2 regions of the Stenotrophomonas sp. SAU14A_NAIMI4_8 genome follow, and region 1 is predicted to be linked to the other one. Evidence: predicted binding sites of a transcription regulator. Region 1 holds the regulator's gene; the other holds the start of a gene.

Region 1 (15,854 bases):
GAAAGCACGGTGATGCGCGATACCGACACCAGCCTGCGCCTGCTGCAGAGCCTGTCGGCGCTGGGCGTGGGCATTTCCATCGACGATTTCGGCACCGGCTATTCCAGCCTGCTGTACCTCAAGCGCCTGCCGGCCACCGAAATCAAGATCGACCACGCCTTCGTGCGCGATCTGGAACACAGCCCGGAAGACGTGGTGATCGTGTCGGCCATCGTGGCGCTGGGCCACGCGCTGGACATGGACATTGTGGCCGAGGGCGTGGAAACCGCCCCGCAGCGCGCCTATCTGGAACGGCTGGGCTGTGACTACCTGCAGGGCTACCTGCTGGGCCGGCCGGTGGACCCGGCCCGCTTCATGCAGCTGCACGACCTGCCGCGGCCGCGGGTGGAACTGGCCAACCCACCGCCGCGCTGACGCGCCCGCCCGCCGGGCATGGCCCGGAGCTACCACCCTGCTCTGGTAGGTGCCAACCTTGGTTGGCACTTCTCACCCCGCCGGGCACGGCCCGGCGCTACCGCCATCTTCCGGTGGGTGCCATCCGCCGGGCATGGCCCGGCGCTACCGCCCCTGCTCTGGTGGGTGCCAACCGCCCCCATCCTGGTGGGTGCCAACCTTGGTTGGCACTGCTCTACCGTCACGGAACAGTTCTTGCACGCACCCCGGCACTCCCCGCCGTAGTGCACCGCGATGTCCGAGAACGAAGACGCAGGCGAAAAAACCGAACAGCCAACAGAAAAACGCCTGCGTGACGCCCGTGAACAGGGCAACATCCCGCGTTCGCGCGAGCTGGCCACCGTGGCAGTGTTCGGCGCGGCGGTCATCGCCATCATGGCCACCAGCAGCTCCATTGCCGCCGGCGGCCATGCCTGGATGCGCGCCGCGCTCAGCCCCGAGCCGGCCCTGTGGCAGAACCCGCAGGCCCTGTTCGGCCACTTCGGCTGGCTGTTCCTGCGCCTGATGATGGCCTGCTGGCCGCTGCTGGTGGTCTGCTTCCTGGCCAGCTTCCTGTCGCCGCTGGTGATGGGCGGGCTGCGCTGGTCGAACAAATCACTGATGCCCGACCCCAAGCGGCTCAGCCCCATCGCCGGCCTGAAGCGCATGTGGGGTGCCGAGGCCGTGGCCGAGTTCACCAAGTCGCTGCTGCGCGTGGGCTTTGTCGGCGCCGCGGCCGCGCTGGTGTTTGCCAGCAGCTTCGATGCCCTGCGCGGCCTGCTGCACCAGCCGCTGGAATCGGCCATCGGCCATGGCCTGGCCTTCACCCTGAAGCTGCTGCTGGCCACCGCCGGCGCCATGCTGCTGCTGGGCGCCATCGATGCGCCTTACCAGCGCTGGAACTGGATGCGCAAGCTGAAGATGACCCGTGAAGAGCTGCGCCGGGAAATGAAGGAAAGCGAAGGCAGCCCCGAAGTGAAGGGGCGCATCCGCCAGCTGCAGCAGCAGATGGCCAACCGCCGCATGATGGAAGCGGTACCCACCGCCGACGTGGTGGTGGTCAACCCCACCCACTACGCCGTGGCCCTGAAGTACGAAGGCAGCCGTATGAGTGCCCCCACCGTGGTCGCCCTGGGCGTGGACGAAACCGCCCTGCGCATCCGTGAAGTGGCCGACGGCAACAAGGTGGCCATCGTCTCGGCCCCGCCTTTGGCACGCGCCTTGTATCGGGAGGGTCAACTCGGCAAGGAAATTCCCGTGAGACTGTATTCAGCCGTCGCCCAGGTGCTGTCCTACGTCTACCAGCTGCGCGGCTGGCGGACCGGCCCGATGCCGTCCACTCCCCACATCGATGTGGATGAATTCGGCACTGGAGGCCGCCCATGAACGCCCAGACCTCTGGTTTCAACAGCCGCCGCGTGCTCGACATGATCCGCCAGGGTCTTGGCGCGCCGCTGATCGTGCTGGCCCTGCTGGCCATGGTGGTGGTGCCGCTGGCCGCCCCGGTGCTGGATGCGCTGTTCACCTTCAACATCGCCATCTCGTTGATGGTGCTGCTGGCGGTGGTCTACGTGAAGCGCCCGCTGGATTTCACCATCTTCCCCATCGTGCTGCTGGTCACCACCATGCTGCGCCTGGCGCTGAACGTGGCCTCCACCCGCGTGATCCTGCTCAACGGCCAGAACGGCCACGAAGCAGCCGGCAAGGTGATCGCCGCCTTCGGCGAGTTCGTGATCGGCGGCAACTACGCGGTCGGCATCGTGGTCTTCGCGATCCTGACCATCATCAACTTCGTGGTCATCACCAAGGGCGCCGGCCGTGTTTCGGAAGTGACCGCCCGCTTCATCCTGGATGCCATGCCCGGCAAGCAGATGGCCATCGACGCCGATCTGAACGCCGGTTTGCTGACGCGTGAAGAAGCCAAGGCCCGCCGCGAGGAAGTGCGCGAGGAAGCCGACTTCTACGGTGCAATGGACGGCGCCAGCAAGTTCATCCGCGGCGATGCGATCGCCGGCATCCTGATCCTGTTCATCAACATGCTGGGCGGCCTGGCCGTGGGCGTGCTGCAGCATGGCATGCCGTTCGGTGAAGCGGCGGCCACCTACACCCTGCTGTCCATCGGTGACGGCCTGGTGGCGCAGCTGCCGGCCCTGCTGGTGTCCAGCGCCGTGGCCATGCTGGTCACCCGCGCCTCGCGTTCGCAGGACATGGCCCAGGCCATGACCGGCCAGGTGTTCGGCCAGTACCGCGCGCTGGCCATCACCGCCGGCATCATCGGCCTGGTCGGCCTGGTACCGGGCATGCCCAACGTCGCTTTCCTGACGCTGGCCGCGATCCTGGGCTTCATCGCCTGGAAGCTGTACCGCAAGACCCAGCTGCCGGCCGACGATGCCGCCGCCAAGGCCGGCGAGAACGGCCCGGTGAATGCTCTGGGCCGCCCCGCCGCGCCGGCACCGACCGCCGAACTGAGCTGGGACGAACTGCGCCCGGTCGACCCGCTGGGTCTGGAAGTGGGCTACCGGCTGATTCCGCTGGTGGACAGCAACCAGGGCGGCGAGCTGATGGCGCGCATCAAGGGCGTGCGCCGCAAGCTGACCCAGGACGTCGGCTTCCTGATTCCCTCGGTGCATATCCGCGACAACCTGGAACTGGCCGCCAACGCCTACCGCGTGCTGGTGCACGGCGTGCCGGTGGCCACCGCCGAAATCCATCCCGACCGCGAACTGGCGCTGGACCCGGGCAGCGCGCTGGGCCCGCTGGACGGCATTGCCGGCAAGGACCCCGCCTTCGGCCTGGATGCCACCTGGATCCAGCCGCACCAGCGCGCACAGGCCGAAACCCTGGGCTACACCGTGGTCGACCCGGCCACCGTGGTTGCCACCCACCTGTCGCACCTGATCCGCGAACACGCGCCGGAACTGCTGGGCCACGAAGAAGTGCAGCACCTGCTGGCCAACCTGGGCAAGAGCGCGCCCAAGCTCGTCGAAGATCTGACGCCCAAGGCGCTGCCGCTGTCGGCGGTGGTGCGCGTGCTGCAGAACCTGCTGGTCGAACGCATTCCGATCCGCCAGCTGCGCAAAATCGCCGAAGCGCTGGTCGAGCACGCCCCGTCCAGCCAGGACCCGGCCACCCTCACCGCTGCCGTGCGCAACGCGCTGGGCCGCTTCATCGTGCAGGAGATCGCCGGAATGTCGGCGGAGCTGCCGGTGTTCACCCTCAACCCGCAATTGGAACGTGTCTTGCAGGAGTCCACGCAGGGCAACGGCGCCGCGCTGGAACCCGGACTCGCTGAGCGACTGCACCAGAGCCTGGCCGAATGTGTCAGCAAGCAGGAAGCCCGCAACGAGCCCGCGGTTGTGCTGGTACCAGGCCCGGTGCGCGCCGCGCTGGCCCGCCTGGTCCGCCACAGCGTTCCGTCGCTGTCGGTCCTGGCCTACAGCGAGGTGCCGGAGGACAAGCGCCTGAAGCTGGTCGGAACGATCAGCTGACGCCGCCCACCGCAGCGCCAGAAAACAGACACCACTCTTCAATTGCAGCAACCGACAGATTCCAAGGGGAACCCGAACCGTGCAGACCACCGACCACCCGCGTTCTCCGACCGCCAATCCGCCGTCTTCGACCCGTGATCACAGCATGAAAATCAAACGCTTCGTCGCCGCCGACATGCGCTCGGCCATGAACCTGGTGCGCAAGGAACACGGGCCCGATGCCGTGATCCTGTCCAACCGCCGGATCGAAGAAGGCATCGAAATCGTGGCCGCCGCCCATTACGACGAAGGCGTGGTGCAGCGCGCACTGGATGCCTCGCGCCGCGATGTCGCGCCGCCGCCGGCACCGAAGCCGCGCACCGCCGCCGATGCCGTCATCGCCGCGGTCACCCGCCGCCGCAGCGCCACCCCGGCGCCGGAACCGATCGCGGCCACCACCTCGGCCGTGGCCGCCCTGGCCCGCGCCGCCGTCGGTGCCACCGGCCGCACCCTGGACAGCGCCGACGAGATCGTGCCGACCCGCGGCAGCACCGGCTTCGCCGACACCCTGGCCCGCGCCAGCGTCAACGAACCGGCACTGCCGGAACAGATCTTCGCCCCGTTCGCCCAGGCCATCGTCGCCCCGCCGGCACCTGCCGCTGAGGCCGCCGCGTCGGCCCCGATCAACCGCGCCCGCTTCCTGATCGATCCGCCGCACGACGAGCCGCAGGACACTGCCGCCCTGCCGCCGCCGCTGCCGATGACGGCCGAGGCGCCGACGGCCGCCGTGATCGCCGCCGAGCCGGCGGTGACCGCCGAGCAGCCGATCCCGGTACTAGCCGAAGCCACGCCGCAGCCCGAGCCCGCCCCGCAGCTGATGCCGGCGCCGGTGGTGACCGTGGTGGCCCAGGATGACGCCGAGATCCGCCAGCTGCGCCAGGAAGTGGCCGGCATGCGCCAGGTGATCGAGCGCGAGATGAACCGCTTCACCGACGAACGCCTGCGTGGCAACGCAGTGCGCGGTGCGGCGCTGGACCTGATGGACGAGTACGGCTTCGATGCCGGCCTGGCCCGCGATGTGGCCATGCAGATTCCGGCGGAAACCGAGGCCCACCGCGGCCGCGGCCTGATGCTGGGGCTGATCTCGCGCAAGCTGCCGATCGCCCCGGTCGATCCGCTGGAAGAAGGCGGTGTGATCGCCCTGGTCGGCCCCACCGGCGCCGGCAAGACCACCACCATCGCCAAGCTGGCCTCGCGCTTCGCCGAAAGCCACGCCGCCCGCGATGTGGCCCTGGTCACCACCGACACCCTGCGCGTGGGTGCCCGTGAACAGCTGTACGGCTACGGCCGCCAGCTCGGCATCGCGGTGCACGAAGCCAACAGCGGCACCGACCTGGACCAGCTGCTGGAACGCCTGAAGGACTACAAGCTGGTGCTGATCGACACCGCCGGCCTGGGCCCGCGCGACCGCGCGCTGGCCGCCCAGCTGCAGTGGCTGCGCGCCGCCCGCCAGGTGCGCACCCTGCTGGTGCTGCCGGCCAACACCAGCTTCGGCGACATGGACGAGGTGGTCCGCCGCTTCGGCGCGGCCAACCTGCAGGGCCTGGTGCTGAGCAAGCTGGACGAGACCGGCCGCTTCGGCAACGCCCTGTCGGTGGCCGTGGACCACCAGCTGCCGATCACCTGGGTGACCGACGGCCAGGACGTGCCGGACGACCTGCACCGTGCATCTGCAGCCAATCTTGTACTTCGCCTTGAAGATTTGCGCCGAGCGGCCGATATGCCCTGCAACCCGGAGTTGAACCATGCCGTCGCGTGAGTACGCCAAGCTGACCACCACCTTCCCGCTGACGGCCACCCGCAGCGAGCCGCTGGGCCCTGTGCGCACCATTGCGGTGACCGGCGGCAAGGGCGGCGTGGGCAAGACCAACGTGTCGGCCAATCTGGCCGTGGCGCTGGCGGGCATGGGCAAGCGCACCCTGTTGCTGGACGCCGACCTGGGCCTGGCCAACATCGACGTGATCCTGGGCCTGAACCCGACCTTCACCCTGGCCGACCTGGTGGCCGGCCGCTGCTCGCTGGACGATGTGATCATCGAAGGCCCCAACGGCGTGCTGGTGGTGCCGGCCGCGTCGGGCCGCCGGCACATGGCCGAACTGGCCCCGGCAGAGCACGTGGGCCTGGTCAACGTGTTCTCCGAACTGGAACGCGAGCTCGACATCATGGTGGTGGACACCGCCGCCGGCATCAACGACGGCGTGCTGACCTTCTGCCAGGCCGCGCAGGACACCGTGGTGGTGGTCTGCGATGAGCCGGCCTCGATCACCGACGCCTACGCGCTGATCAAGGTGCTGTCGCGCGAACGTGGCGTGGACCGCATCCAGGTGGTGGCCAACATGGTGCGCGACCCCAACGAAGGCCGCGTGCTGTATGAAAAGCTGACCCGCGTCTGCGAGAAGTTCCTGGCCGATGTCTCGCTGAACTACCTGGGCTGCGTGCCGCAGGATGACTGGCTGCGCCTGTCGGTGCAGCGCCAGCAGCCGGTGGTGAAGGCCTACCCGTCCAGTCCGGCCGCGCTGGCGATCACCGAGATCGCCCGCCGCACCGCGCGCTGGCAGGCCCCGACCGAGCCGCGCGGCGGCGTTGAATTCTTCCTGGAACGCATCCTGAAGCAGCGCGGGGTGACCGCATGAAAGGCGCAGCCCAGTACAAAGAGGTGCAGCGCGCCTCGGCCACCGACGTGATCGTGCAGCACTCGGACCTGGTGCGGCGCATCGCCCACCACCTGGCCGCGCGCCTGCCGGCCAGCGTGGAAGTGGACGACCTGATCCAGGCCGGCATGATGGGCTTGATCGAGGCCTCGCGTAGCTACGACGCCGACCAGGGCGCTTCGTTTGAAACCTATGCCTCGATCCGCATCCGCGGCTCGATGATCGACGAGATCCGCCGCGGCGACTGGGTACCGCGCTCGGTGCACCGCCGCGCCCGCGATGCCGCCGCCACCATCCGGCGCCTGGAACAGAGCAGCGGCCGTGCCGCCAGCGCCACCGAAGTGGCCGCGGCCATGGAAATGCCACTGCCCGACTACCTGCGCCTGATGGAAGACGCCTCGCGCGGCCAGGTGCTGAGCCTGGAATCGCGCATCGAAGACCAGGGCGAGCTGGACACCATCGCCCAGGGCGGCCCCACCCCGCAGCAGGTGCTGGAGCGCGGCGAATTCGGGCGCGAACTGGGCAAGGCCATCGGCCACCTGCCCGAACGCGAACAGCTGGTGCTCTCGCTCTACTACGAGCAGGAACTGAACCTGAAAGAGATCGGCGCGGTGCTCGGCGTGAGCGAATCGCGGGTCTGCCAGATCCATGGCCAGGCAGTGCTGCGCCTGCGTGGCCGACTGAAAGTCTTCGAGGCGGCCGACGCCGGCCTCGAGAATTGAACAACAAAGGAACTCTGCTTTGAACAAGAACATGCGCATCCTGATCGTTGACGACTTTTCGACCATGCGTCGCATCGTCAAGAACCTGCTGGGCGATCTGGGCTTCACCAATACCGCCGAAGCCGAGGACGGGCATGCTGCGTTGTCACTGCTGCAGAGCCAGCCCTTCGATTTCGTGGTGACCGACTGGAACATGCCCGTCATGACCGGCATCGAACTGCTCAAGGCCATCCGCGCCGACGCCAAGCTGAAGACCCTGCCGGTACTGATGGTCACCGCCGAAGCCAAGCGCGAGCAGATCATCGAAGCGGCACAGAACGGGGTGAACGGCTACATCATCAAGCCGTTCACCGCGCAGACGCTGGAAGAGAAGCTGGGCAAGATCTTCGAACGCCTGGCGGCCAGCGCCTGATGGATACCACGGTCGACAAGAGCGCCCTGGCCCTGCGCCTGCAGGAAGCACTGGATGCACTGGAAGCGGGCGACGAGAGCGCCTGGCGCCAGCGCATCGACAGTCTGGTGGCCGCGCGCACCCAGCCGATGATGAGCGGCCTTTCGCGGCTGGCCCGCGAACTGGGCCAGGCCCTGGGCGAGCTGCCGACCGTGCCCGACGAAGCCGGCGAGCTGGACGACGCCTGCGCGCGCCTGGACCACGTGGTGGCCATGACCGAACAGGCCACCCACCGTACCCTGGACCTGGCCGAAGAATGCCGCGCCCTGACCGAACAGCTGCGCGCCGATGGCCTGCAGCCGGGCCAGGACGTGCAGCTGGAGCGCATCCGCCACAACCTGACCGAGATCGCCCTGACCCAGAGCTACCAGGACCTGACCGGGCAGATCATCCGTCGCGTGGTCGGCATCGTCCGCCGCGTGCACGAAGGCTTCGGCGCGCTCGGCCTGCCGCCGGAACAGCATCGCACCGACCCGGAACTGGCCGGGCCGGCACTGAAGGGACTGGACCGCCACGCGGTCTCGCAGAACGACGCCGACGATCTGTTGTCGGACCTGGGGCTGTAAGCATGAGCGCGGTTGCCGACGACATCACTGCCGATTTCATCATCGAAGCACAGGAGATCCTCGATCGCCTGGGCGAACAGCTGGTGTCGCTGGAACAGGCACCGCAGGACAGCGAACAGCTCAATGCCGTGTTCCGCGGCTACCACACGCTGAAGGGCGGCGCCGGCTTCCTCGGCATCACCGCCATGGTCGAGCTGTGCCACGCCGCCGAAGAAGCACTGGGTTCGGCCCGTGCCGGCCAGGCCGTGCTGCAATCGCACCACTTCGACGCGGCGCAGCAGTCGCTGGATTACCTGCAGTCCATGCTCGACGCCGTTTCATCCGGCACCGAGCCGGGTTACGCACCGCCGGAACTGATCGCCCAGTTCGACGTGCATGGCGGCGCCGCACCCGCGACCAGTGCCAGCGCGGCCGCGGCACCGGCTGCCGGCGGCAGCGACCTGATCACCGACGATGAGTTCGAAGCGCTGCTGGACCAGTTGCACGGCGGCGGCGCGCCCACGGCCGTGGCCCCGGCGAAGAAGGCCGACGATGGCCTGATCAGCGAAGACGAATTCGAAGCGTTGCTGGACCAGCTGCATGGCGGCGCCGCACCCGGCAGCAAGCCGGTGGCTGCAGCGCCGGCCCCCACGCCGGCGACGCGCCCGACGGCGACCCCTGCCGCTGCGCCGGCCAAGCCCGCCGCGGCCAAGCCGCTGGCCGAGGCCGAACACACCGTGCGCGTGGACACCAAGCGCCTGGACGCCATCGTCAACCTTATCGGCGAACTGGTGCTGTCACGAAACCGCCTGAAGACGCTGCGCACCCGCCTGCGCGATGAAGAGCTGGACCGTGCCGTGTCCACCCTGGATATCGCCACCGCGCGCCTGCAGTCGGCGGTCATGCGCACCCGCATGCAGCCGGTCGGCAAGGTGTTCTCGCGCTTCCCGAAGGTGGCCCGCGATGTGGCCCGTTCGCTGAAGAAGGAAGTCGATCTGGAACTGATCGGCGCCGAAACCGAGCTGGACCGCAACCTGGTGGAAGCGCTGGCCGATCCGCTGGTGCACCTGGTGCGCAACGCCATCGACCATGGCGTGGAAATGCCGGACCTGCGCGAAGCACAGGGCAAGCCGCGCATGGGCCATGTGCGCCTGTCGGCACAGCAGGAAGGCGACTACGTCAGCATTGAAGTGCAGGACGACGGCGCCGGCATCGACCCGGAAAAGCTGCGCGCCAAGGCGCGCGAGAAGGGCCTGATCGACCCGGAAGCCGCCGCCCGCCTGAGCAGCGAGGAATGCCTGCACCTGGTGTTCCTGCCCGGGTTCTCCACCAAGCAGCAGGTCACCGATATTTCCGGCCGCGGCGTGGGCATGGACGTGGTGCAGTCGCGCATCCGCGAACTGAGCGGGCAGATCCAGATCCAGTCCGAACTGGGTCGTGGCAGCCGCTTCCTGATCCGCGTGCCGCTCACCCTGGCCATCCTGCCGACCCTGCTGGTGCAGGCCGGCGAGGATGTCTACGCCCTGCCCCTGGCCCGCGTGATGGAAGTGCTGCATGCACCGCGCACCTCGCTGGGCTGGTTCGATGGCCGCGCCGTGCTCGACCGCCGCTCGCACACCCTGCCACTGATCGACCTGCGGCAGTGGCTGGATGTCACCCCGGCCGCCTCCAGCCTACTGACCATCGTGGTGCTGCAGGCCGGCGAGGCCCGTTTCGGGCTGGTGGTGGACCAGGTGCGCGGCCGCGAGGAAGTGGTGATCAAGCCGCTGCCGAAGGCGCTGCGCGGCCTGCGCGGCTACGCCGGGGCAACGCTGATCGGCGATGGCCGCATGGCCCTGATCCTGGACGTGGACGGGCTGAGATGAACCCGGCCGGGCGCTGCCCGGCACCCCGAAAACTGTGACTACCGTCTGTACACGCGCCACCGGTGTCTCAAGTCCCATTCACACACGCCGATACCGGACCCATGGATAGACTCAGCCTCATTGGACTTTTCCTTGCCCTGGCCTCACTGGTCGGCGGCAGCATCCTGAAGGGCGCCGGCCTGGCCTCGCTGTGGTCGCCGGCTGCCTTCGTGATCGTGATCGTCGGTACCGTGGCGGCCATCCTGCTGCACACCGCGCCGGCCGTGTTCAAGCACGCCTTCAAGATCGTGCGCTGGGTCGTGCGCCCGCCGCACAGCGACCGTCGCGAACTGATCCAGCAGATCGTGGAATGGAGCAACATCGCCCGCCGCCAGGGCCTGCTGGGCCTGGAATCGCAGGTGGAAGCACAGCGCGATCCGTTCCTGCGCAAGGGCCTGCAGCTGCTGGTGGACGGCGTCGAGCCAGAATCGATCCGGCACATGCTGGAAATCGAACTGGGCAGCCAGGAGCACCAGGACCAGGCCGGCGCCAAGGTGTTCGAAGCCATGGGCATCTATGCGCCCACGCTGGGCATCATCGGTGCCGTGCTTGGGCTGATCGCGGTCATGAAGAACCTGGCCGACCCCAGCAAGCTGGGCCACGGCATCGCCGCCGCGTTCACCGCCACCATCTACGGCATCGCCTCGGCCAACCTGCTGTTCCTGCCGATCGCGGCCAAGCTGAAGGGCGTGATCGCCCACAACTCGCGCGACCGCGAAATGGTCATCGAAGGCCTGATCTCGATTGCCCAGGGCGAGAACCCGCGCAACATCGAAACCAACCTTTCCGGCTTCCTGCACTGACATGGCCCGCCGCAAGCACCACGAAGAGCACGCCAACCATGAAGCATGGGCGATCCCCTATGCCGATCTGATGACGTTGCTGCTGGCGTTCTTCGTCGTGATGTACGCCATTTCCTCGGTGAACGAGGGCAAGTACCGCATCATGGCCGATGCGCTGACCGATGCCTTCGGCGGCGCTCCGCGCACCATCAACCCGGTGCAGGTGGGCAACAAGCAGGTGCAGGGCGGCGGCTGGGACAGCCCCTCGGTCATCAAGTCCGGCACCAAGATCGGCCCGTCCGCGCCGGCGCCTTCGCACGACCCCACCCTGCTGCCTTCGATGGCCTCGCAGATGCGCATGCCGGTGTCGGTGCACAACCAGGAACAGATCGCCCGTGCCGAGCGCCAGCTCAACAGCATCGCCGACCGCCTGACCGCCGCACTGTCGCCGCTGATCGACCGCGGCATGATCAGCGTGCGCCGCACCGAACTGTGGATCGAGGTGGAGATCAACAGTGACATCCTGTTCCCCACCGGTTCGGCGGCACTGGACGTGCATGCGCGGCAGACCCTGGCCAGCCTGGCCGAGGTGCTGCGCGATGTGCCCAACAGCGTGCGCGTGGAAGGCCACACCGACAATATTCCGATTGCCACCGCAACCTTCCCGTCCAATTGGGAACTGTCGGCCGGTCGCGCCGCCAGCGTGGTCCACCTGTTCGCCGACCAGGGCGTGCAGCCCTCGCGCCTGGCCATGGTCGGCTACGGCCAGTTCCGCCCGCGCGATGCCAACGACAGCGCCCAAGGCCGCAACCGCAACCGCCGGGTGATGGTCATCATCCTGGCTGACACCAGCCACGCGGTGGACCCGCTGGGTGAGCGCCTGAACGCCGCCACTGGCCAGACCGATGCCGCTGCACCTGCGGCCAGCACCGCCGCTGCGGCGACGGCACGCACCCCTTCCCCTTCCCCCCTTGCACCGGTGCAGTTGCCGCCGGTGTCGGCAGGCAGCCATGTCGGCGCCGCCGTTCCCCCTGCAATGAAGGAGTAATCCGATGCGCATCTGGGCAGTCGCCAACCAGAAGGGCGGTGTCGGCAAGACCACCACCACCCTCGCCCTCGGTCGCGGCCTGGCCGCACTCGGCCACCGGGTCCTGCTGATCGATCTGGATCCGCACGCCTCGCTCACCCGCGCCTTCGGCGTGCCGGTCGAGCCGGCGCCTGCCGGGGTACTGGAACTGTTCGGCGCACCGCCGGCCGATCTGGCAACGCTCAGCCACCCCAGCCCGATCAACGGCCTGGACTACGTCTGCGCGCAGGCCTCGCTGGCCACGCTGGAACGCCGCAGCGCCAACCAGCCCGGCCTGGGCCTGGCCCTGCAGAACGCCCTGGCCCGCCACCAGGGCCAGCACGATTACATCCTGCTGGACTGCGCGCCCACCCTGGGCCTGCTGATGATCAACGCACTGGCCGCGGCCGATCGCCTGATCATTCCCACCCAGGCCGAACCGCTGGCGCTGCACGGCCTGGACGGCATGGTGCGCACCGGTGAAATGGTCGAGCGCTCGCGCCGCCGCCCGCTGCCGATCTCGATCCTGCCGACCCTGTTCGACCGCCGCACCCGCGCGGGCAACGAATCGCTGCGCAGCATGCAGGACCGCCACATCGGCCGCGTCTGGGAAGACGCCATCCCGCTGGACACCCGCATCAGCAACGCCGCCGGCCTGACCCTGCCCAGCGCGGGCGAAGACTACCCCGGCCGTGGCCTGGCCGCGTACCGCCGCGCCCTGAACTGGATCCTGGGCGAAGACGAGCGCGCACTGGAGCAGGCGGCATGAGCACCACCGGCGTGCTGGACGACTATCTGGACGAACTGCTGGGCGAAGCCATCGTGGCGCCGCCGGTTGCCGTCGCCGTGGCCGCCGAACGCGAGCCCACGTGGGACGATCTACCGGCCGAAGTGATCTACGAAACCCAAGACACCGACGGTAGCGCCGGGCCATGCCCGGCGAGCGCAGCGGTGCCCGAACCCGCCGTCGCCGCTCCCGAACGCGAGCCCACCTGGGACGACCTGCCGGCCGAAGTGATCTACGAAACCGAAAACACCGACGGTAGCGCCGGGCCATGCCCGGCGAGCGCAGCGGCGCCTGCACCCGCCGCCGCAACGACCGGCCCTGAACCGACCTGGGACGACCTGCCGGCCGAAGTGATCTACGAAACCGAAGACGTTCCAGCCGCCGCGCAGAGCGACAGCGCAGCGCTGGAGGCCGCCTTCGACGCCGTGGCCCTCGCCGCTCCAGAACGCGAACCCACCTGGGACGACCTGCCGGCCGAAGTCATTTACGAAACCGAAGACACCGACGGTAGCGCCGGGCCACGCCCGGCGAGCGCAGCGGCGCCTGCACCCGCCGCCGCCCCGACCGGCCCCGAGCCCACCTGGGACGACCTGCCGGATGAAGTGATCTACGAAACCGACAGCGCCAACAGCCACGCCCTGGCCCACATCGACAGCCCCGCCCTGCAGGCCGCCTTCGAAGCCGCCGCAGAAGGTGAAACGGTGGCCGTGCCTGCCCCCGCCACGGTGGCGCCGGCTCTTCCGCCCGCCGCGCCCGTCGCAGCCCCGGTCGCCCGCACCGCTGTGGCGCCGCCGCCGCGCGTGGCAGTGAATGCCCCGGCAGGCGCCCGCCCGTCCAGCTGGCAGGAACTGCAATCGCAGGCCCACCAGCCGGCCAGCAGCCCGCACCCGCAGGCCCGCCGCGCCGGCGAACGTACCTCGCGCTGGCTGCGCCTGCGCTGCGGCGTGCAGGCCTACGCGCTGGAGCTGCTGAAGGTGCAGGAAGTGGTGCTTCCCGTGCCCCTGCTGCCCCTGCGCGGCACCGCCGCCGCCATGCTGGGCATCATGAACCTGCGCGGCCAGGTGGTGCCGGTGATGGACCTGGGCCTGCACCTGGGCACTACCACCGCCGAGGACGACGCGCAGACGCGCATCGTGGTGCTGGAAGAAAACGGCGAGATCCTGGGCCTGCGCGTGTCGGCCGTGGAAGACGTGGCCAACCTCACCGATTCGCAGATTGAACCGCCGGACACCGCGCGCATCTGCCAGATTTCCAACGACCTGTTCCGCGGCGTAGCCCGCATTGGCCAACGGCCGATGATCCTGCTGGATGCGACGCGTCTGTTGGGGTGAAGCCCATCCACGCATGGCGTGGATCTACACGCCGGCGTTGCCCGGGGCGATCAACACCATGATCGCCCCGGTAGATCCACGCCATGCGTGGATACCCAGACATCGAGCCCCCGGTAGATCCACGCCACGCGTGGATACCCCCCGAAACAATCCTAAAGAACCCCGCCGGTGTGCCGTTATGGATCTCGGAACCGTTTGTCCGGAGCAATCATGAGCACTGTCGAACTGGGTGATGATCTCGGCATCGAGAGCAGCACCGAGCTCAAGAACCGCCTTTCGCCCCTGGTGGCGGAAGCAGGCGAGCTGACCCTGGACGCAAGCCAGGTCGGCCGCATCCACACCGCCAGCGTGCAGGTGCTGTGCGCCTTCGTGCAGGCCCGCCGCGAGGCAGGGCTGGACACCGGCTTCCACGGTTGCACCGCAACCTTCCGTGACGCCGCCCGCCTGTTGGGCGTCACCCAGGCCCTGGGCCTGGACGTACCCCATGACAACCTGAAATCTGTGGAGAACGCTGCATGAGCGCACGTATCTTGGTGGTGGACGATTCGGCGTCGATGCGCCAGATGGTTTCCTTCGCCCTCACCTCGGCCGGTTTTTCCGTCGAAGAAGCCGAAGACGGCGCCGTGGCCCTGGGCCGCGCCAAGGGCCAGCGCTTCAACGCGGTGGTCACCGACGTCAACATGCCGAACATGGATGGCATCAGCCTGATCCGTGAACTGCGCCAGCTGCCGGACTACAAGTTCACCCCGATGCTGATGCTGACCACCGAATCGGCTGCGGACAAGAAGTCCGAAGGCAAGGCCGCCGGCGCCACCGGCTGGCTGGTCAAGCCGTTCAACCCCGAACAGCTGGTCGCCACCGTACAGAAGGTGCTGGGCTGATTGCCCGGCACTGCTGAACCGCCCCTTCCCCACGTTTCCGGATTACCGCTGCCATGAGCATGGACCTGCAACGCTTCCACGCCACCTTCTTCGAGGAGAGCCGCGAAGGCCTCGACGCCATGGAGGCCGGGCTGCTTGCCCTGGAATCGGGGCAGCAGGATCCGGAAATCATCAATTCGGTGTTCCGCGCCGCCCATTCCATCAAGGGCGGCGCCGGCACCTTCGGCTTTGACACCATTGCCGGCCTGACCCACGTGCTGGAAACGCTGCTCGACGAGCTGCGTGCCGGCAAGCGGGCCCTGGAAGCCACCGCAGTGGACGCCATGCTGTCCTCGGTGGACGTGCTGCGCGCACTGCTGCGTGAAGCCGAACATGGCCAGGCCGCCGACCCGGCGTCGGTGGCCGCAGTGAAGGCCCGCCTGGAAGCGGTGCTGTCCGGGCAGGCTGCGGCCAGCACCCCGGTAGCAGCGGCCGCCCCGGTCGATGACACCCCCGAGGCCTGGCAGATCGGCTTCACCCCGGCGCCGTCGCTGTTCATGAGCGGCAACGATCCGCTGCGCATCATCCGCGAGCTGGAACACCTGGGCTCGCTGCAGGTGGCCGCACGCATGGACCGCCTGCCGGGCTTTGCCCAGCTGGACCCGCTGGAAGCCCACCTGGCCTGGGACCTGGGCCTGGTCGGCAAGGTGCCGCGCAGCAAGATCGAAGACACTTTCGCCTGGGTACTGGACGACTGCGAACTGGATATCCGTCCGGCCGCACCGCCCAGCCTGGC
Region 2 (15,854 bases), 1.0 Mb from region 1:
CGACTACACCCAGGAACTGAAGGACCGCTACCTGCGCAAGTCGGTGCCGCTCAACAAGGTCTGCTACGACAACACCCTGGAAGTGATCAAGCACGCGCTGGGCACGCATACCGCCATCTCCCGCGTGCACGGCGGTCGCCTCAAGGCCAGTCGCGAGATCCGCATCGCCACCGTGTTCCGCCAGGCTCCGGCCGCGTTCCTGCGCATGATCGTGGTGCATGAGCTGGCGCACCTGAAGGAAGCCGACCACAACAAGGCCTTCTACCAGCTGTGCCAGCACATGGAGCCGGATTACCTGCAGCTGGAGTTCGATACCCGCCTGTACCTGACCGAGCTGGCCAACCGCAGCCAGCGCTGACCGGCCGCAGCAGCTACACTGCGCGCCCCCTGACCGACCTGCCCGCCATGGAACCGATCCGCCTCGACAAACGCCTGTCCGCCCTGCTCGGCATCCCGCGCGGAGAAGCGCGGCGCTATGTGGAAGGTGGCTGGGTGACCGTGAACGGCAAAGTGGTGGAACAGCCGCAGCGCCCGGTGGATGAGGACGCGGTGATCGTGGTGGCCGAACAGGCCAGCGATGAAAAAGCCGAGCGGGTCAGCATGCTGCTGCACAAGCCGGCGGGCATGGCGGCCGAGGCATTGTGCGCACTGGTCAGCAGCGCGACGCGCAGCGAACTGGATGCCAGCGGCACCCGCGCCCTGCAGCGCCACTTCCACGGCCTGCAACTGGCCGCCGCACTGCCGGCCGCCGACAGCGGTCTGGTGGTGGTCAGCCAGGACCCGGCCACGCTGGCCCACCTGCAGCGCAACCTGGGCCGCACCGAGCAGGAATACCTGGTGGACGTGGCCGAAGGCGGCCCCGAACGTGGCCCGTGGCTGATGGCGCGCCTGCAGCAGGAAGCCGGCGGGCCCAAGGTCAGCTGGCAGAGCGAGCAACGCCTGCGGTTTGCCGGCAAGGGCCTGACCGCCAAAGGCCTGCGCGTGGCGGTGACTGCTGCCGGGCTGCAGGTGACGGCGGTGCGCCGGCTGCGCATCGGCCGCGTGGCGCTGGGGCCGCTGGTGCCGGGGCAGTGGCGCTACCTGGGCAGCGACGAGCGGTTCTGACCCCACAAAGCGCCATCCACGCATGGCGTGACCATGCCCAGAACGCCATCCACGCAGGGCGTGGATCTACTAGCCACGGGGTCGGATCCCTTGCCGCAGGCAAGGGCTCTGACCCCACAAAGCGCCATCCACGCATGGCGTGACCGTGCCCAGAACGCCATCCACGCAGGGCGTGACCGCGCCCAGAACGCCATCCACGCAGGGCGTGACCGCGCCCAGAACGCCATCCACGCAGGGCGTGGATCCACTAGCATGGTGGCATGAGACTGCTGCGTATCGTCGCCATCATCGTTGCTGCGCTGGTGCTGCTGGTGTTGTCGGGCCTGCTGCTGGCCGACCATCTCACCCCCAGCGCGCGCGGGCGCGCATCGCAGGTGCTGCCACTGCAGCCTGCGCAGACCGCGATCGATCGCCAGCTGGCGCCGCTGCTGGCCGCCCACCCCGGCCAGTCCGGCGTGGCCTTCCTCAGCGATGGACTGGATGCCTTCGCCGCGCGCGCGGTCATCACCGAACAGGCCGGCCGCAGCCTGGACCTGCAGTACTACATCTGGCACGACGACCGGGTGGGCCACCTGATGGCCAAGGCGCTGCACGACGCCGCCGTGCGCGGCGTGCGCGTGCGCCTGCTGCTGGATGACATGAATGCCAAGGACAAGGACGCGCTGATGCTGGCGCTCGATGCGCACCCGAACATCGAGATCCGCCTGTACAACCCGTTCCGCAACCGCAGCGGCATCGCCCGTACGCTGGAACTGGTGCAACGCGCCTTCAGCGTGAACCACCGCATGCACAACAAGAGCTGGATCGCCGATGGCCGCGTGGCAATCGTCGGCGGCCGCAACATCGGCGAGGAATACTTCAGCGCGCGCGACGATGTGAACTTCCAGGACCTGGACCTGGTCGTGGCCGGCCCCGCGGTGCAGCAGGCCAGCGCCATCTTCGATGCGTACTGGAACAGCGACGCCGCCGTTCCGATCAGCGCGCTGGCGCACTACAGCCAGGCGCAGCTGCGCGTTCTACTGCAGCAGTCCGACCGCGATGCGCTGCATGACAGCAGCCGTCCCTACCTGCAGCGCGTGGCCAGCTCGCGAGCGCTGCGCCAGCCCGGCCCCGAGCCCCTGCACTGGAGCGCCCAGGTGCGCATCCTGTCCGACCCGCCGATGAAACACCGCGACGATGCACGCGAGGGTTGGCTGGTGACCGCGCTGGCCGCGCAGTTGCAGTCCGCCCAGCACGGCGCGCTGCTGGTTTCGCCCTACTTCGTGCCCGGTGCCGAAGGCCTGCAGGGTCTTTCGGCCATGGCCGCACGCGGTGTGCAGGTGGGCGTGGTGACCAACTCGCTGGCCGCCAACGATGTGGCTGCGGTGCACGGCGGCTACATGGGCTACCGGGTACCGCTGCTGCAGGCCGGCGTGCAGGTGTACGAACTGAAGGCACACGGCGAACCGGGCGACAGCAGCCTGTTCGGCAGCAGCGGCGCCAGCCTGCATACCAAGGCCTTCGTCATCGACGACCGGCGCGGCTTTGTCGGCTCGTTCAATCTCGACCCGCGCTCGGCCTACCTCAACACGGAAATGGGCGTGCTGTTCGACGACCCGGTGCTGGGCGCGCGCCTGCGCCAGGAGTACCTGCGGCTGGCCGACCCGCAGCACAGCTGGTGGCTGGCGCTGGGCGCTGGCAACGAGCTGCGCTGGCTGGAACGGCAGCCGCCGCCGCACTGGGTGGGGCGCGAGCCCGGCAGTTCGCTGGGCAAGCGCTGGACCGCGCGGGTGATCAGCTGGCTGCCGGTGGAATCGCAGCTGTAGCGCTTACGGTACGGGCGTCTCACCGTCCTCGGCGCCGGCTTCCTCCAGCGTTTCCACCGCGCGCCCGTGCAGCCGTCGCCAGATCCAGCGCAGCGCGTGGGGCGGTGCCGAAGGCAGCTGTTCCAGCAGGGCCTGCATGCGTACCTGGCTGCCATGGCCATGCCGGCACAGCAGGCTGGCCGCGGCCGCCGCGCTGCCCAGGCGAAGGCTGTCTGCCAGCGGCCCCTGCGCATCGGCGGCCAGCGCCTGGTGCACCGGTTCGGGCAGGTCCCAGGCGGCGGCCACGCGTTGCGCCAGCGGCAAGGACCAGCGCTGCAGCAGGTCCAGTGCCAGCGCCGCATCCACCGTGCTGCCGCGGCCCTGCGCTTCCTGCAGCACCTGCCGCATCACCAGCGCCGCCCCCAGCCCCTGCACCAGCCCCAGCCACTGCGCGGCGAACGCATCGCCGAAGGTGACCGTGCGGGCGTGGTCGGCTGCGGCGCGCGAGGCCAGCAGCGCGTGTTCCCAGATGATCGTGCTGAACTGCGGGAAGACGTCGCACTGCACCTGCATGACCGGCTGTACCAGCACGGCACTGATGATCTGCCGCACCCCTTCGGTACCGACCAGTGTGACCGCGCGCTGCAGGCTTTCCACCGGCCGCTCGTGCACCTTGTAGGCCGGGCTGTTGGCAATGCGCAGCAGGTTGCCGGTCAGTACCGGGTCCTGGCCAATGATGGCGGCCATCACCCGCGCCGACGCGGCATCGTCGTTGACGGTCTGGATCAGCTGCGGCAGCAGTTGCGGGCGGCGCGGCAGCTGCCGGGTGGCCCAGTCGCGGTCCTGCAGGGCGCGGTCCACCGCCTCGGCCAGCGGCGAGCTGCCCTCGCCCGCCGGTTCGCCCACCAGATGCGGGGACAGCGCCAGCGCATGCAGGCTGCGCTGCAGGTGCGCGGCGACATCGTCGGCGGCCAGCGGCTCGCCCTGCAGGGGACCGGCGGCCGGGCGGACATGCGATTCGGCCCGGCGCACCGGTGTGGTCGCGCGCCTGCCCGCCAGCCACGCCGTCATGGCCTGCCACCAGACCGGCCTCACCGGCGCCCGCCGTGTTGTTGCACTGCTGCTGCCACTGCCTGCACCCGCGCCTTCTTCACATTCGGCGACCTGCCGTCGTCGCAGCATCGGCCGCGCTTTCATCTTCTTTAATGCCGCCGCCCCGGCCGTGCACGGCATCGGCCGGGCGAATGGACTAGAATGGCGCCGCGCGACCCGTCCCCCAGCCATGACGACGTCGCTTTTTTTGTTTTGGGACCCTACCGTTCATTGGCAGTTCGCTGCAGTTCGCCGCTGATCGCGCCATCGGAGACGCCATGCTATTCGAAACCCTCGCCACCACCGGTCATGAGCAGGTGGTGTTCTGCCACAGCCAGGATGCCGGCCTGAAGGCGATCATCGCCATTCACAACACCACCTTGGGCCCGGCCCTGGGCGGCGTGCGCATGCGCCCCTACGCCAGCACCGACGAGGCCTTGAACGACGTGCTGCGGCTCAGCCGCACCATGACCTACAAGAACGCCCTGGCTGGCCTGAACGTGGGCGGCGGCAAGGCGGTGATCATCGGCGACCCGAAGGTGGACAAGACCGAGGTGCTGTTCCGCGCGTTCGGCCGCTACGTCGACTCCCTGGGCGGCCGCTACATCACCGCCGAAGATGTCGGCACCGATGTGAACGACATGGAGAACATCTACCTGGAAAGCCAGTTCGTGACCGGCGTGCACCAGGTCCATGGCGGTTCCGGCGACCCGGCCCCGTTCACCGCCTATGGCGCGCTGCAGGCGCTGATGGCGGCGCTGCGCTTCAAGTTCGGCCACGAAGAAGTGGGCAAGACCAGCATTGCCGTGCAGGGCCTGGGCCACATCGGCATGGAACTGGTGAAGCTGCTGCGCGACCGCGGCGCCAAGCTCTACGTGACCGACCTGGACAGCGCGCTGGTGGATCGTGCGGTCAGCGATTTCGGCGCCGAAGCGGTCAAGCCCGACGAGATCCACGAAGTGAACGCCGACGTGTTCGCCCCGTGTGCGCTGGAAGGGGCGATCAACGCCGACACCCTGCCGCGGATCAAGGCGAAGATCATCTGCGGCACCGCCAACAACCAGCTGTCCAGCCTGGACATCGGCGATGAGCTGCATGCCCGCGGCATCCTGTACGCACCGGATTACGCGGTGAACGCCGGCGGCGTGATGAATGTGTCGCTGGAGATCGACGGCTACAACCGCGAGCGGGCGATGCGCCTGATCCGCAGCATCTACCACAACCTGACGCGCATCTTCGAACTGTCGCAGCGCGAGAACATCGCGCCGCAGCGCGCGGCCGACCGCATTGCCGAGACGCGCATCCAGTCCATCGGCAAGCTGAAGATGCCGCTGGGCCGCAGCACCCCGCGCCTGGGCAACCTGCGCGGCGGTTGATCGGCGCTGGCCACGCCCGGCAGCCTGCCGGGCGTGGTCACGCAATGCCGCGTCGCCGCGTCAGAACGCGGCGCTGTAGCGCAGTGCGACCTGGCTCAGTTCGCCGCGCGGGCCGAAGCGCTGGTCGTAGCCGAAGCTGAGGCGGCTGTTGCGGCTCAGCCACGATTCCACCGACAGACCCAGCAGGCCACCGGAACGCATCGGCTGCAGCCCGGCCATCGGCGCCCAGGCATCGATGCCGACGAAGCTGGCCTGCGCATCCATGCCTTGGCTGGACAACTGCTGCTGCCATTCGGCGTAGCCACGCAGCGCCCAGTTGCGCCACTGGCGCTCTGCGCGCACGCCGGCCAGTGCCTGGCTGCGGCTGCTGGCATCGCCTGCGCTGCGCAGGCCGAAGCCCAGGCCCCCCTGTTCGCTGAAGCGATCGCTGTCCACGCGGGTGTAGTCGGCGCCCAGGTACGGGGTCAGCGAAGCACCAGCCCAGCCGAAGCGATAACCGGCCTCCACGCTGGCCGTGCTGAAGTTGCCGCCGTAGCGGGCGTTGACCCCGTACTGGCCGGCACCCAACAGCAGCTGGCGATCGATCTCGCGGTTGAACTGGCCGGCACCCACCTGGCCCAGCGCATACGCACCACCGGCATTCCAGCCGGCGTACAGCTGCGCCTGCGACTGCCGGTCGCGGCCGCGATCGCTGCCCCAGGCCCGGTTGCCGAAGCTGCGCGTTTCACCAAAGGCAAAGCCGAGCACGCCGTTGCTGCCCAGTGCGGTGTCCTGGCCCATCATCCAGCCATGGGTGTCGGCGCCGCTGGCCGAGAAGCTGCCCTGGCCGGCCTCGCCCAGCGCGTTCTGCCAGGCACCGGCCAGGCGCGGTGCGCCCTGCACCTGGCCGAAGCGCGCGGACAGCGCGCGGCGGCCCAGATCGATGCTGTCGAAGGTGGCCGCCGTAGCCAGCGCATGCGCCTTGCCGGACAGGCTGTCCAGGCTCTGCTGCAGCGCCAGGTTGCCCTGCACGCCCTGCAGCGCGCCCGCGCCCTGGGCGAACACGCCGGTGACGTCGGTCCCATCGTCGAGTGCTTCGAACGCGCGTTCCACGCGCGAGGCCGAGGCCTGGGTACTGGCGCCCAGGCCGGCCGCCGATGCCGCGCTGACCACGTTGACCCGGTCGATGTTCAGGGTGACGTCGTTGCTGCCATAGCTGAGCCATGCATCCAGCAGGCTGCCCGCGTTGAGGCTGTTGCTGACCCCGTTGAACGTGCCGGTGACGCCCTGCCCGGCCTGCAGCACGGTCTGGGTGCGGCCGGCAGCCGGCACGTAGCCGCTGACGACACTGGACACGTGCACGTCGCCGCCCTGCAGGGTGGCCCTGCCGGTGATGGCAAGTGGACTGGAACCCAGCGAGATCATCAATCGTGCGCCGTTGCGGTGCAGGTAGTTGCCTTCGATGGTGGCGCTGCTGTTGGCATCGCGCACGATCACCATCGCCGCGTTGTCCACGTTGCCCTTGACCCGGGTGGTGCCGGTCATGAACTGCAGCGCGGCCGCGTTGGGGCTTGCCGCCTGCGCGGTGATCACCACGTTGGAAGTGATGGACGCGCCGTCGCGCAGCGCCAGCGTGCCGCGTTCGATGCGGGTGTCGCCGGTGTAGGTGTTGGTACCGGAAAGGCCCAGCGAACCTTCGCCCTGTTTGACCAGGCCGCCGCTGCCGGTGATGTTGTTGCTCCAGACCGAATTCAGGCCCAGCTGCGAGACGTTGACGGTGGTATTGCCCCAGTCGAAGCGGGCCGGGCCGTTCACGGCCTTGCCGACATTCAGCAGGCCGTAGCCGTAGATGGCGTCCACGCCTGGCGCGCCGATGTCGGTGGCCGTGCCCAGCAGGGTCTGCCGCACCAGGTCGTTGTCGAAGTACGGGAAGCGTTCCCAGACCAGCGCGGCCGCGCCTGATACCAGCGGCGCGGCGAACGACGTGCCGTAATTCCACTGGTAGCCGTTGCCATTGCGCTCGGGAAACACCGCGCTGCCCGGTGCGGTCAGACAGTAGCGCGCCGCATCGCCACAGGCGTTGGCCCAGCTGGTGCGTTCGCCGGGCTTGTTGGGATCGATGGCGGTGGCCACCAGCCAGCCCTTTTCCAGATCGGCCGCCGGCAACGAACCGCCCACGCCGCGCTGGCTGGGCAGTGCCGCCACGCTGCTGGGCTGGTCGCGGCCCTCGTTGCCCGAGGCGAACACCACCAGGCCGCCGTTGCTCATGATGAAGGGGCGGTACTCGGCCGCCACCTGCGCGGTGGTGGCCAGATCGGTCCAGTACAACCCGCCCCAGGAGTTGTTCATCACCTTCACGCCGTAGCTGATCAGGTCCTGGTGGATGCCGGCCACGCCCAGCGGGCCGCTGAAGGAGTTGCCCTGACCACTGCCGTCATCGGTGGGCGACGTGTCGGAAATGATCCGCGCCGAGACAATCTGCGCCCCTGGCGCGATGCCGCCGGGCCAGACGCCCACGGTTGCACCGGCGGCCAGGCTGGCCACCGCGGTGCCGTGGCCGACCACGTCGTCCACGTTCAGGTTGTTGCGCGCCGGATCGACGTAGTTGAGGTTGGCCACCACGCGGCCATTGAGCGCTGCGGTGTCGCGCTTCACGCCGGAATCGACGATGCCGATGCGCACGCCCTTGCCGGTCAGGCCAGCCGACTGCGCGGCCAGGGCATTGGTCTGCACCAGGTGTGCGTTCACCGCCGGCTCGGTCGGCTTGGCCGGCGTGGGCGTGGTGGGCGGCGGGGTTACCGGCGGCGTGGTGGGGGGCGGGTCGATGCGTACATTGCTGCCGCCACCGCCACCGCCACATGCACTCAGCGCGGCGACCAGCGCCGAAGCCAGAACCGACCTGCCCATCGTCTTACGTTCCATCGTTTCCTTCCCATGAACGTTGGCCTGCCGCAACCCCTTGCAGGCATCCAGTGCTGCCAGCGGCAGCTACCGCCGACCCTCTATACTGGGTCGACCCCCACGCAGTCTGCCGGGAAATGGCGCCGCTTCCAACGCCCGCCGTCTCCTTTCCGAACATTGCTCACGCATCAACGAGATTGCCATGTCCAACATCGTCATCGCCGCCGCCAAGCGCACCGCCATTGGCTCCTTCCTGGGCCAGTTCAACGGCGTGCCCACCCCGACCCTCGGCGCGGCCGCCATCGCCGCCGCCCTTGAGCAGTCCGGGGTACCGGCCAGCGACGTTTCCGAAGTCCTGATGGGATGCGTGCTGTCGGCCAACCTGGGCCAGGCCCCGGCCCGCCAGGCCGCCATCGCCGCCGGCATTCCGCTGTCGGCCGGCGCGACCACCCTGAACAAGGTCTGCGGCTCGGGCATGAAGACCATCATGCTGGGCCACGACCTGATCAAGGCCGGTTCGGCCAAGGTGGTGGTGGCCGGCGGCATGGAATCGATGTCCAACGCCCCGCACATGCTGCCCAACTCGCGCACCGGCAACCGCTTCGGCAACTTCCAGGCGGTGGACCACATGGCCCACGACGGCCTGGTCAATGCCTACGACGGCAAGGCCATGGGTGAATTCGCCGAATGCGCGGTGGACAAGTACCAGTTCACCCGCGAGGAACAGGACGCCTATTCCATCGAATCGGTGCGCCGTGCGCAGGCCGCGCAGGCCAATGGCGCATTCGCCGATGAAATCGTCTCGGTGAAGGTGGCCACCCGCAAGGGTGAGGTCGAGTTCGCCAGCGACGAGCAGCCCGGCCGTTCGGACATCGCCAAGATCCCGACCCTGCGCCCGGCGTTCAAGAAGGATGGCAGCGTGACCGCCGCCAGTTCCTCCAGCATTTCCGACGGCGCCGCTGCCGTGGTCCTGCTGGCCGAAGAGGATGCGGCCGCGCGCGGCATCACCCCGCTGGCGCGCATCGTCGGCCACGCCACCCATTCGCAGGAGCCGGAGTGGTTCACCACCGCGCCGATCGGCGCGATCCACGCCCTGCTGGCGAAGACCGGATGGACCCTGGACCAGGTCGACCTGTTCGAAGTGAACGAAGCCTTTGCCGTGGTGGCCATGGCGCCGATGCGTGAACTGGGCATCAGCCACGACAAGCTCAACGTGAATGGCGGCGCCTGCGCACTGGGCCATCCGATCGGCGCCTCGGGCGCACGTCTGGTGGTCACCCTGGTCAACGCATTGCGCACGCGCGGCGGCAAGCGCGGCATCGCTACCCTGTGCATCGGTGGCGGCGAAGCGACGGCAATCGCCATCGAGTTGATCTGAAAGGAATTAACGGCGATTTCGCAAAAATGAATGCGGGAGCGCTTGACACCCAATCTTGGCTTGTCATCATGTTGTCGGCGCGCAGTTGCGCGTTGCCTAATCTAACGACGAGGATTCACACAATGAGCATCAACAAGCTGCTGGTCGCTATGTCCCTGGCCCTGGCCCTGGCCGCCTGCTCGAAGCAGGAAGCTGCCCAGGACGCCGCTGCTTCGGCCAACGAAGCCGCCACCGAAGCCCAGGCTGCTGCCGACCAGGCCGCCGCTGCCGGCGCCCAGACCGCCGACGCTGCCCAGCAGGCCGCTGACACCGCCGCCACCGCTGCCGACGCTTCGACCGACGCTGCTGCCCAGGCTGGCGCTGCTGCCACCGACGCTGCTGCCGGCGCTGCTGCCGACGCTGCCAAGGCCGGTGAAGCCACCGCCGAGCAGGCCAAGGACGCTGCTGAAGAAGCCAAGAAGTAATAACTTCTTTCTTCACGCTGTTCTGGAAAAGCCGCTGGTTCGCCAGCGGCTTTTTCTTTGCCTGAATGCCGCTGTTGGCCTCGCGACCGGGCCTTCACAGGGGCCTGAATAGGCTGGCGTCCCCATCCATCGCTGTACCGGAGACCGCCATGAAGATCCGCACGCTGACCACTTCCCTGCTGGCCGCCTCGCTGGTGCTGGCCCTGGCCGCCTGCAAGGGCCCGGAAGCCGAACAGGCCCGCCAGGATGCCGCGCAGGCCGCCGACAGCGCGGGCGCCGCCGCGCGTGATGCAGTGGACCAGGCCGCCGCGGCCACCCGCGAGGCCGCTGACAAGACTGCTGCGGCCTCCGAGCAGGCCGCCGCCGATACCCAGCAGGCGCTGGACAAGGCCGCCGATGCGACCGCCACCGCCGCCGACCAGGCCAAGGCTGCGGCCACCGATGCGGCCGCGCATGCCAGCGATGCCACCGCCGATGCCGCGCAGAAGGTGGCCGACAAGGCCCGCGATGTCGCAGATGACGCGAAGGCCAACGCGGCCCACGAAGAAGCCAAGCACTGATGCTTCCCGTGTCGCCGGGCCTTTTGGCCCGGCGACGTTACGGCAGGGCGCGCGCCAGCATCTCGCCCAGTTCCAGCCCCGGCGGCAACGTCCCCAGCGCCAGGCCATGCTCGCCCTGCAACCGGCTGCGGATGAAGGCGTCGGCCATGGGGCTTTCCGCCCGCAACAGCACGGCGGCCTGCAGCAGCAGTGCCGTGCGCTCGCAGAAGGCGCGTGCCTGCCCCTCGTCGAACCCGGGTGATTCTTCCCAGCGCTGCAGCGCCTGCGAGTAGCGCAGGTCGGCATCGGCCGCCGCCTGCAGTTCCTGTTGCAGGGCGGCCATTGTTTCCGGCTCACGCGACAGCGCGCGCAGCACGTCCAGGCACTGGATGTTGCCACTGCCTTCCCAGATCGAATTCAACGGCGCCTGCCGGTACAGGCGCGGCAGCATCGACTCTTCCACGTAGCCAGCGCCGCCCAGGCATTCCTGCGCCTCGTTGACGAAGGCCGGGGCGCGCTTGCACAGCCAGTACTTGCCCAGCGCCGTGCCCACCCGCGCCAGCGCGGCTTCTGCCGGATCGATGGCGGCGCGATCCACCGCGCGGGCGATGCGCATGGCCAGCACCGTGGCCGCCTCGGATTCCAGCGCCAGATCAGCCAGCACGTTGGTCATCAGCGCATGGTCCACCAGCGGCTTGCCGAACGCGCGCCGGTGCCGTGCATGGTGCAGCGCCTGGGCCAGGGCCATGCGCATTTCCGCCGCCGCGCCCAGCATGCAGTCCAGCCGGGTCATCATCACCATGCCGATGATGGTGGCCACCCCGCGCCCCTCCTCGCCCACGCGCCAGGCCTGTGCACCGCAGAACTCCACTTCGCTGGACGCGTTGGCCCAGTCGCCCAGCTTGTCCTTCAAGCGCATCAGCCGGAACGCATTGCGGTCACCATCGGCCAGGCGGCGTGGCATCAGCAGGCAGGTCAGCCCACCGGGGGCCTGCGCCAGCACCAGGAAGCCATCGCTCATCGGCGCGGAGAAGAACCACTTGTGCCCCGACAAGCGATAACGCTCGCCGTCGATCGGCTCGGCGTGGGTGCTGTTGGCACGCACGTCCGAGCCACCCTGCTTTTCGGTCATGCCCATGCCCAGGGTGATGCCGGCCTTGTCGGCCACCGGCACATCGCGCGAATCGTAGACCGGAGCGGCCGCCTTGCGTGCCCACTCGGCCAGGTGCGGCTGCGAGTGCAGCACCGCCACGGCAGCGTGGGTCATGGTGAGCGGGCAACTGGTGCCCGCTTCGGCCTGGTGATGCAGGTAGCTCAGCGCCGCGCGCGCCACGTGTGCGCCCGGTTGCGGTTCGTGCCAGGACAGCCCCGCCACGCCGTGCTGCTTGGCCGTGCCCATCAGCTGGTGGTACGCCGGATGGAACTCCACCAGATCGATGCGGTGCCCCTGCGCATCGTGCGTGCGCAGGCGCGGCCGGTCGCGGTTGGCATCGAACCCCAGGCGGTACAGCTCATCGCCGGCCAGTGCGCCATACACCGCCAGGCGCGGCGCGAAGGCACCGCCGCCCTCACGCTGCACTGCCTCGGCCAGCGCGACATCGTCGGTCCATAACTGCCGCCCGGCGAACGGTGGTGGCTGGTTCAGCACCACGTGCGTTTCGTAGGGAACGTTGCTGCTGAAGCCCGGTCCGTTCATCCATTGCTTCCCGTTGCGGAAAAGGAGCCCCTCGATTGTGCCGCATCGTCCGGCCAGCGCCCGTTCAGCGCGGTTCTCACCGCCTGCACGAGCGCCGCGCCAGAGTGGCCACATGAGCGACAACGAAGATCTGGTGGTATTGCGGCCAGAAGGCCTGTACTGCGCCGCCGGCGATTTCCACATCGATCCGTGGCGGCCGGTGCCGCGCGCGGTCATCACCCATGGCCATGGCGACCACGCGCGCCCGGGCATGGGCGAATACCACTGCAGCACCGGCAGCGTGCCGATCCTGCGCTGGCGCTTGGGCGATGTGCCGCTGCACGCGCATGCCGAAGGCACGCCCTTTTCGCTGGGCCGGGTGCAGGTATCGCTGCACCCGGCGGGGCATGTGCTGGGCTCGACCCAGGTGCGCATCGACGATGGGCGCCAGGTCTGGGTGGCCTCGGGCGATTACAAGCGCCAGCACGATCCCACCTGCACGCCGTTCGAGGTCGTGCCCTGCGATACCTTCATCAGCGAAGCCACCTTCGCCCTGCCGATCTACCGCTGGCCGCACACCGCCGATGTGGCGGCCGACATCGTCGCCTGGCGCCGCGAATGCGCCGCGCGCGGGGAAGCGGCGGTGCTGCTGTGCTACGCACTGGGCAAGGCCCAGCGCGTGCTGGCCGAACTGCTGCCGCTGGACGACCAGCCGGCCTGGCTGCACGGCGCCATCGCCAATGGCGTGGCGGTCTACCGCCAGGCCGGGGTGGACATGCTGGACACGGTGACCGTGGCCGAACAGGGGCGTATCCCGGATGCCGCCGGGCAGCTGATCCTGGCCCCGCCGTCGGCGGCAGGCACGCCGTGGCTGCGCCGCTTCGGCCGTCACCAGTTGGCGTTCGCGTCGGGCTGGATGCAGCTGCGCGGCAACCGGCGCCGGCGCAATGTTGACCGCGGCTTCGTCATTTCCGACCACGCCGACTGGCCGGCGCTGCTGCAGACCATCGAACAGACCGGCGCGCGGCGCATCATCGCCACCCACGGCAACACCGATGCGTTGATCCCCTTCCTGCGCGAGCGCGGCGTGGCCGCCGAGGCCTTCCGCACCGATTTCGGGGCCGAGGAATGAAGGCCTTCGCCGCGCTCTACCAGCGCCTGGACCGCAGCACCGCAACGCTGGACAAGCGGGCCGCGCTGGTCGACTACTTCCGCACGGCACGTCCACGCGATGCAGCATGGGCGCTGTACCTGCTGAGCGGTGGCAAGGTGGGCGGCGCGCGCCGCAAGGTGGCCGCCAGTGGTGAGCTGCGCCGCTGGATCACCGAGGCGTCCGGGCTTCCGGCCTGGCTGGTGGAAGACAGCTATGCGCAGGTGGGCGACCTGGCCGAAACGTTGACCCTGCTGCTGGATGACCCGGCAACGCCCGCCCCCGAACGGGCCCTGGCCGACTGGATCGAACAGCATCTGCTGGCGGTGGCCAACCAGGACGAGACGGTACGCCACGCCGCCGTGCTGCAGGGCTGGCAGCAACTGCCCGCCGCCGAACGCCTGGTGTTCAACAAGCTGCTGACCGGCGCCCTGCGCGTGGGCGTATCGCAGCGACTCGTGCAGCAGGCGCTGGCCGAATGGTCGGGGCTGGACATCGCCCGCATTGCCCAGCGCATGCTGGGTGAGTGGGTGCCCTCGCCCGCCGCGCTGGCGCAGCTGCTGTCGCCAGACGAGCTGCCGACCGACCGCCAGCAGCCCTACCCGTTCTTCCTGGCCTCGCCGCTGGAAGGCGCGCCGGCCGAGCGGCTGGGCGCGCTGGATGACTGGTTGCTGGAATGGAAGTGGGACGGCATCCGCCTGCAGCTGCTGCGCCGGAATGGCGAGGTGGCCCTGTGGTCGCGCGGCGAAGAGCGGCTGGATGGTCGCTTCCCCGAAATCGAACAGGCCGCCGCCGGACTGCCCGATGGCTGCGTGATCGACGGCGAGCTGCTGGCCTGGGACAGCGCCGATGACCTGCCGCGCGCCTTCACTGCCCTGCAGACCCGCATCCAGCGCCGCAAACCCGGTGCCGCCACCCTGCGCAACACGCCGGTGCGCGTGCTGGCCTACGACCTGCTGGAACGCGATGGCCAGGATCTTCGCGAGCTGCCGCTGCACGAACGCCGCGCGCAGCTGGCGCAGCTGCTCGATGCACTGGCCGATCCTCGCCTGCAGCTCTCGCCACCGGTGCTCGCCGAGGACTGGGCCGAGGCCGCGCGCCTGCGTGACGGTGCCCGCGAACGCGGCGTTGAAGGGCTGATGATCAAGCGCCGCGATTCGGTCTACCAGGCCGGGCGCCGCCGCGGCGACTGGTGGAAGTGGAAGATCGAGCCGCTCACCATCGATGCGGTGCTGCTGTACGCGCAGGCCGGCCATGGGCGGCGCAGCACCCTGTACACCGACTACACCTTCGGGGTGTGGGACGGTGACGCGCTGGTACCGGTGGCCAAGGCCTATTCGGGCCTGGACGACAAGGAGATCCTGGCGCTGGACCGCTGGATCCGCGCGCACACCCGCGAGCGCTTTGGCCCGGTGCGCAGCGTCGACGCCGTTCAGGTATTCGAGCTGGGATTCGAAGCGGTGAACCGCAGCAGCCGGCACAAGTCGGGCATCGCGGTGCGCTTCCCGCGCATCCTGCGCTGGCGCCACGACAAGCCCGCCGGCGAGGCCGACCAGCTGCACACCCTGCAGGCGCTGGCGCGATGACCCGTACGCAGGCCCTGCAGCGCCTGCAGGCGTGGTTCGCCGCGCGCGGCTGGCGCCCGCTGCCGTTCCAGCGCGCGATGTGGCGGCACTACCTGGCGGGCGAATCGGGCCTGCTGCACACGCCCACCGGCAGCGGCAAGACCCTGGCGATGTTCGGCGGGCCCCTGCTGCAGGCCTTGATCGATCCACCGCCGGCGCCGGCGCGCGCCAGCGCCGTGCGTCCGCTGCAGGTGCTGTGGGTCACCCCGCTGCGGGCACTGGCCAGCGATACCGCACGCGCGCTGCAGACGGTCATCGATGGCGTTGGCCTGGGCTGGAAGGTCGGCCTGCGCAGTGGCGATGCCAGCAACCGCGAGCGGCGCCAGGCGCGCGAGGGACGCGTGGATGTGCTGGTGACCACGCCCGAATCGCTGGCGCTGTTGTTGAGCTATCCCGATACGCTGCCGCGCATGCAGCACCTGCGCTGCGTGGTGGTGGATGAGTGGCATGAACTGCTGGGCAGCAAGCGTGGCGTGCTGTTGCAGCTGAACCTGGCACGGTTGCACGATGCCAGCCCCCGCCTGCAGCTGTGGGGGCTGTCGGCCACGCTGGGCAACCTGCAGCAGGCGCGGCAGGTGCTGCTGCCCGACCAGCCCGACGCGCCGCTGGTGGAAGGCGCGCGGCAGCGACCGGTGCAGGTGCAGACCCTGCTGCCGCCTTCCGGCGAACGCTTTCCGTGGGCCGGCCACCTGGGCCTGGTGCAGTTGCCGCGGGTCCTGCAGGCGATCCAGGGCGCACGCAGCACCCTGCTGTTCACCAACACCCGCGCACAAGCCGAGCTGTGGCA

Evidence for each region. The regulator FliA, encoded in region 1, starts transcription of late flagellar genes. The targets are predictions, from matches to a motif close to TAAAGTTTNNCNNNCNNNGGCCGATAA.
Region 2: a site for FliA is predicted at 4,067-4,093, ahead of C1930_RS14465 (HDOD domain-containing protein). Genes of this name have one in related genera too.

What each region holds. Positions count from the first base shown of each region.
Region 1 covers NZ_CP025999.1:2,096,021-2,111,874, reverse strand. Annotated here, with positions in the region: gene C1930_RS09735 (bifunctional diguanylate cyclase/phosphodiesterase) at 1-414, shown strand, start outside; gene flhB (flagellar biosynthesis protein FlhB) at 688-1,818, shown strand; gene flhA (flagellar biosynthesis protein FlhA) at 1,815-3,920, shown strand; gene flhF (flagellar biosynthesis protein FlhF) at 4,066-5,718, shown strand; gene C1930_RS09715 (P-loop NTPase) at 5,705-6,592, shown strand; gene C1930_RS09710 (RNA polymerase sigma factor FliA) at 6,589-7,332, shown strand; gene cheY (chemotaxis response regulator CheY) at 7,352-7,744, shown strand; gene C1930_RS09700 (protein phosphatase CheZ) at 7,744-8,349, shown strand; gene C1930_RS09695 (chemotaxis protein CheA) at 8,352-10,193, shown strand; gene C1930_RS09690 (flagellar motor protein) at 10,295-11,035, shown strand; gene motD (flagellar motor protein MotD) at 11,037-12,062, shown strand; gene C1930_RS09680 (ParA family protein) at 12,067-12,849, shown strand; gene C1930_RS09675 (chemotaxis protein CheW) at 12,846-14,198, shown strand; gene C1930_RS09670 (STAS domain-containing protein) at 14,409-14,717, shown strand; gene C1930_RS09665 (response regulator) at 14,714-15,079, shown strand; gene C1930_RS09660 (chemotaxis protein CheA) at 15,133-15,854, shown strand, end outside.
Region 2 covers NZ_CP025999.1:3,144,509-3,160,362, forward strand. Annotated here, with positions in the region: gene C1930_RS14450 (M48 family metallopeptidase) at 1-358, shown strand, start outside; gene C1930_RS14455 (RNA pseudouridine synthase) at 406-1,104, shown strand; gene C1930_RS14460 (phospholipase D family protein) at 1,365-2,909, shown strand; gene C1930_RS14465 (HDOD domain-containing protein) at 2,913-3,983, opposite strand; gene C1930_RS14470 (Glu/Leu/Phe/Val dehydrogenase dimerization domain-containing protein) at 4,259-5,356, shown strand; gene C1930_RS14475 (S8 family serine peptidase) at 5,417-8,257, opposite strand; gene C1930_RS14480 (acetyl-CoA C-acyltransferase) at 8,439-9,614, shown strand; gene C1930_RS14485 (hypothetical protein) at 9,737-10,078, shown strand; gene C1930_RS14490 (hypothetical protein) at 10,228-10,638, shown strand; gene C1930_RS14495 (acyl-CoA dehydrogenase family protein) at 10,676-12,313, opposite strand; gene C1930_RS14500 (ligase-associated DNA damage response exonuclease) at 12,426-13,424, shown strand; gene C1930_RS14505 (ATP-dependent DNA ligase) at 13,421-15,028, shown strand; gene C1930_RS14510 (ligase-associated DNA damage response DEXH box helicase) at 15,025-15,854, shown strand, end outside.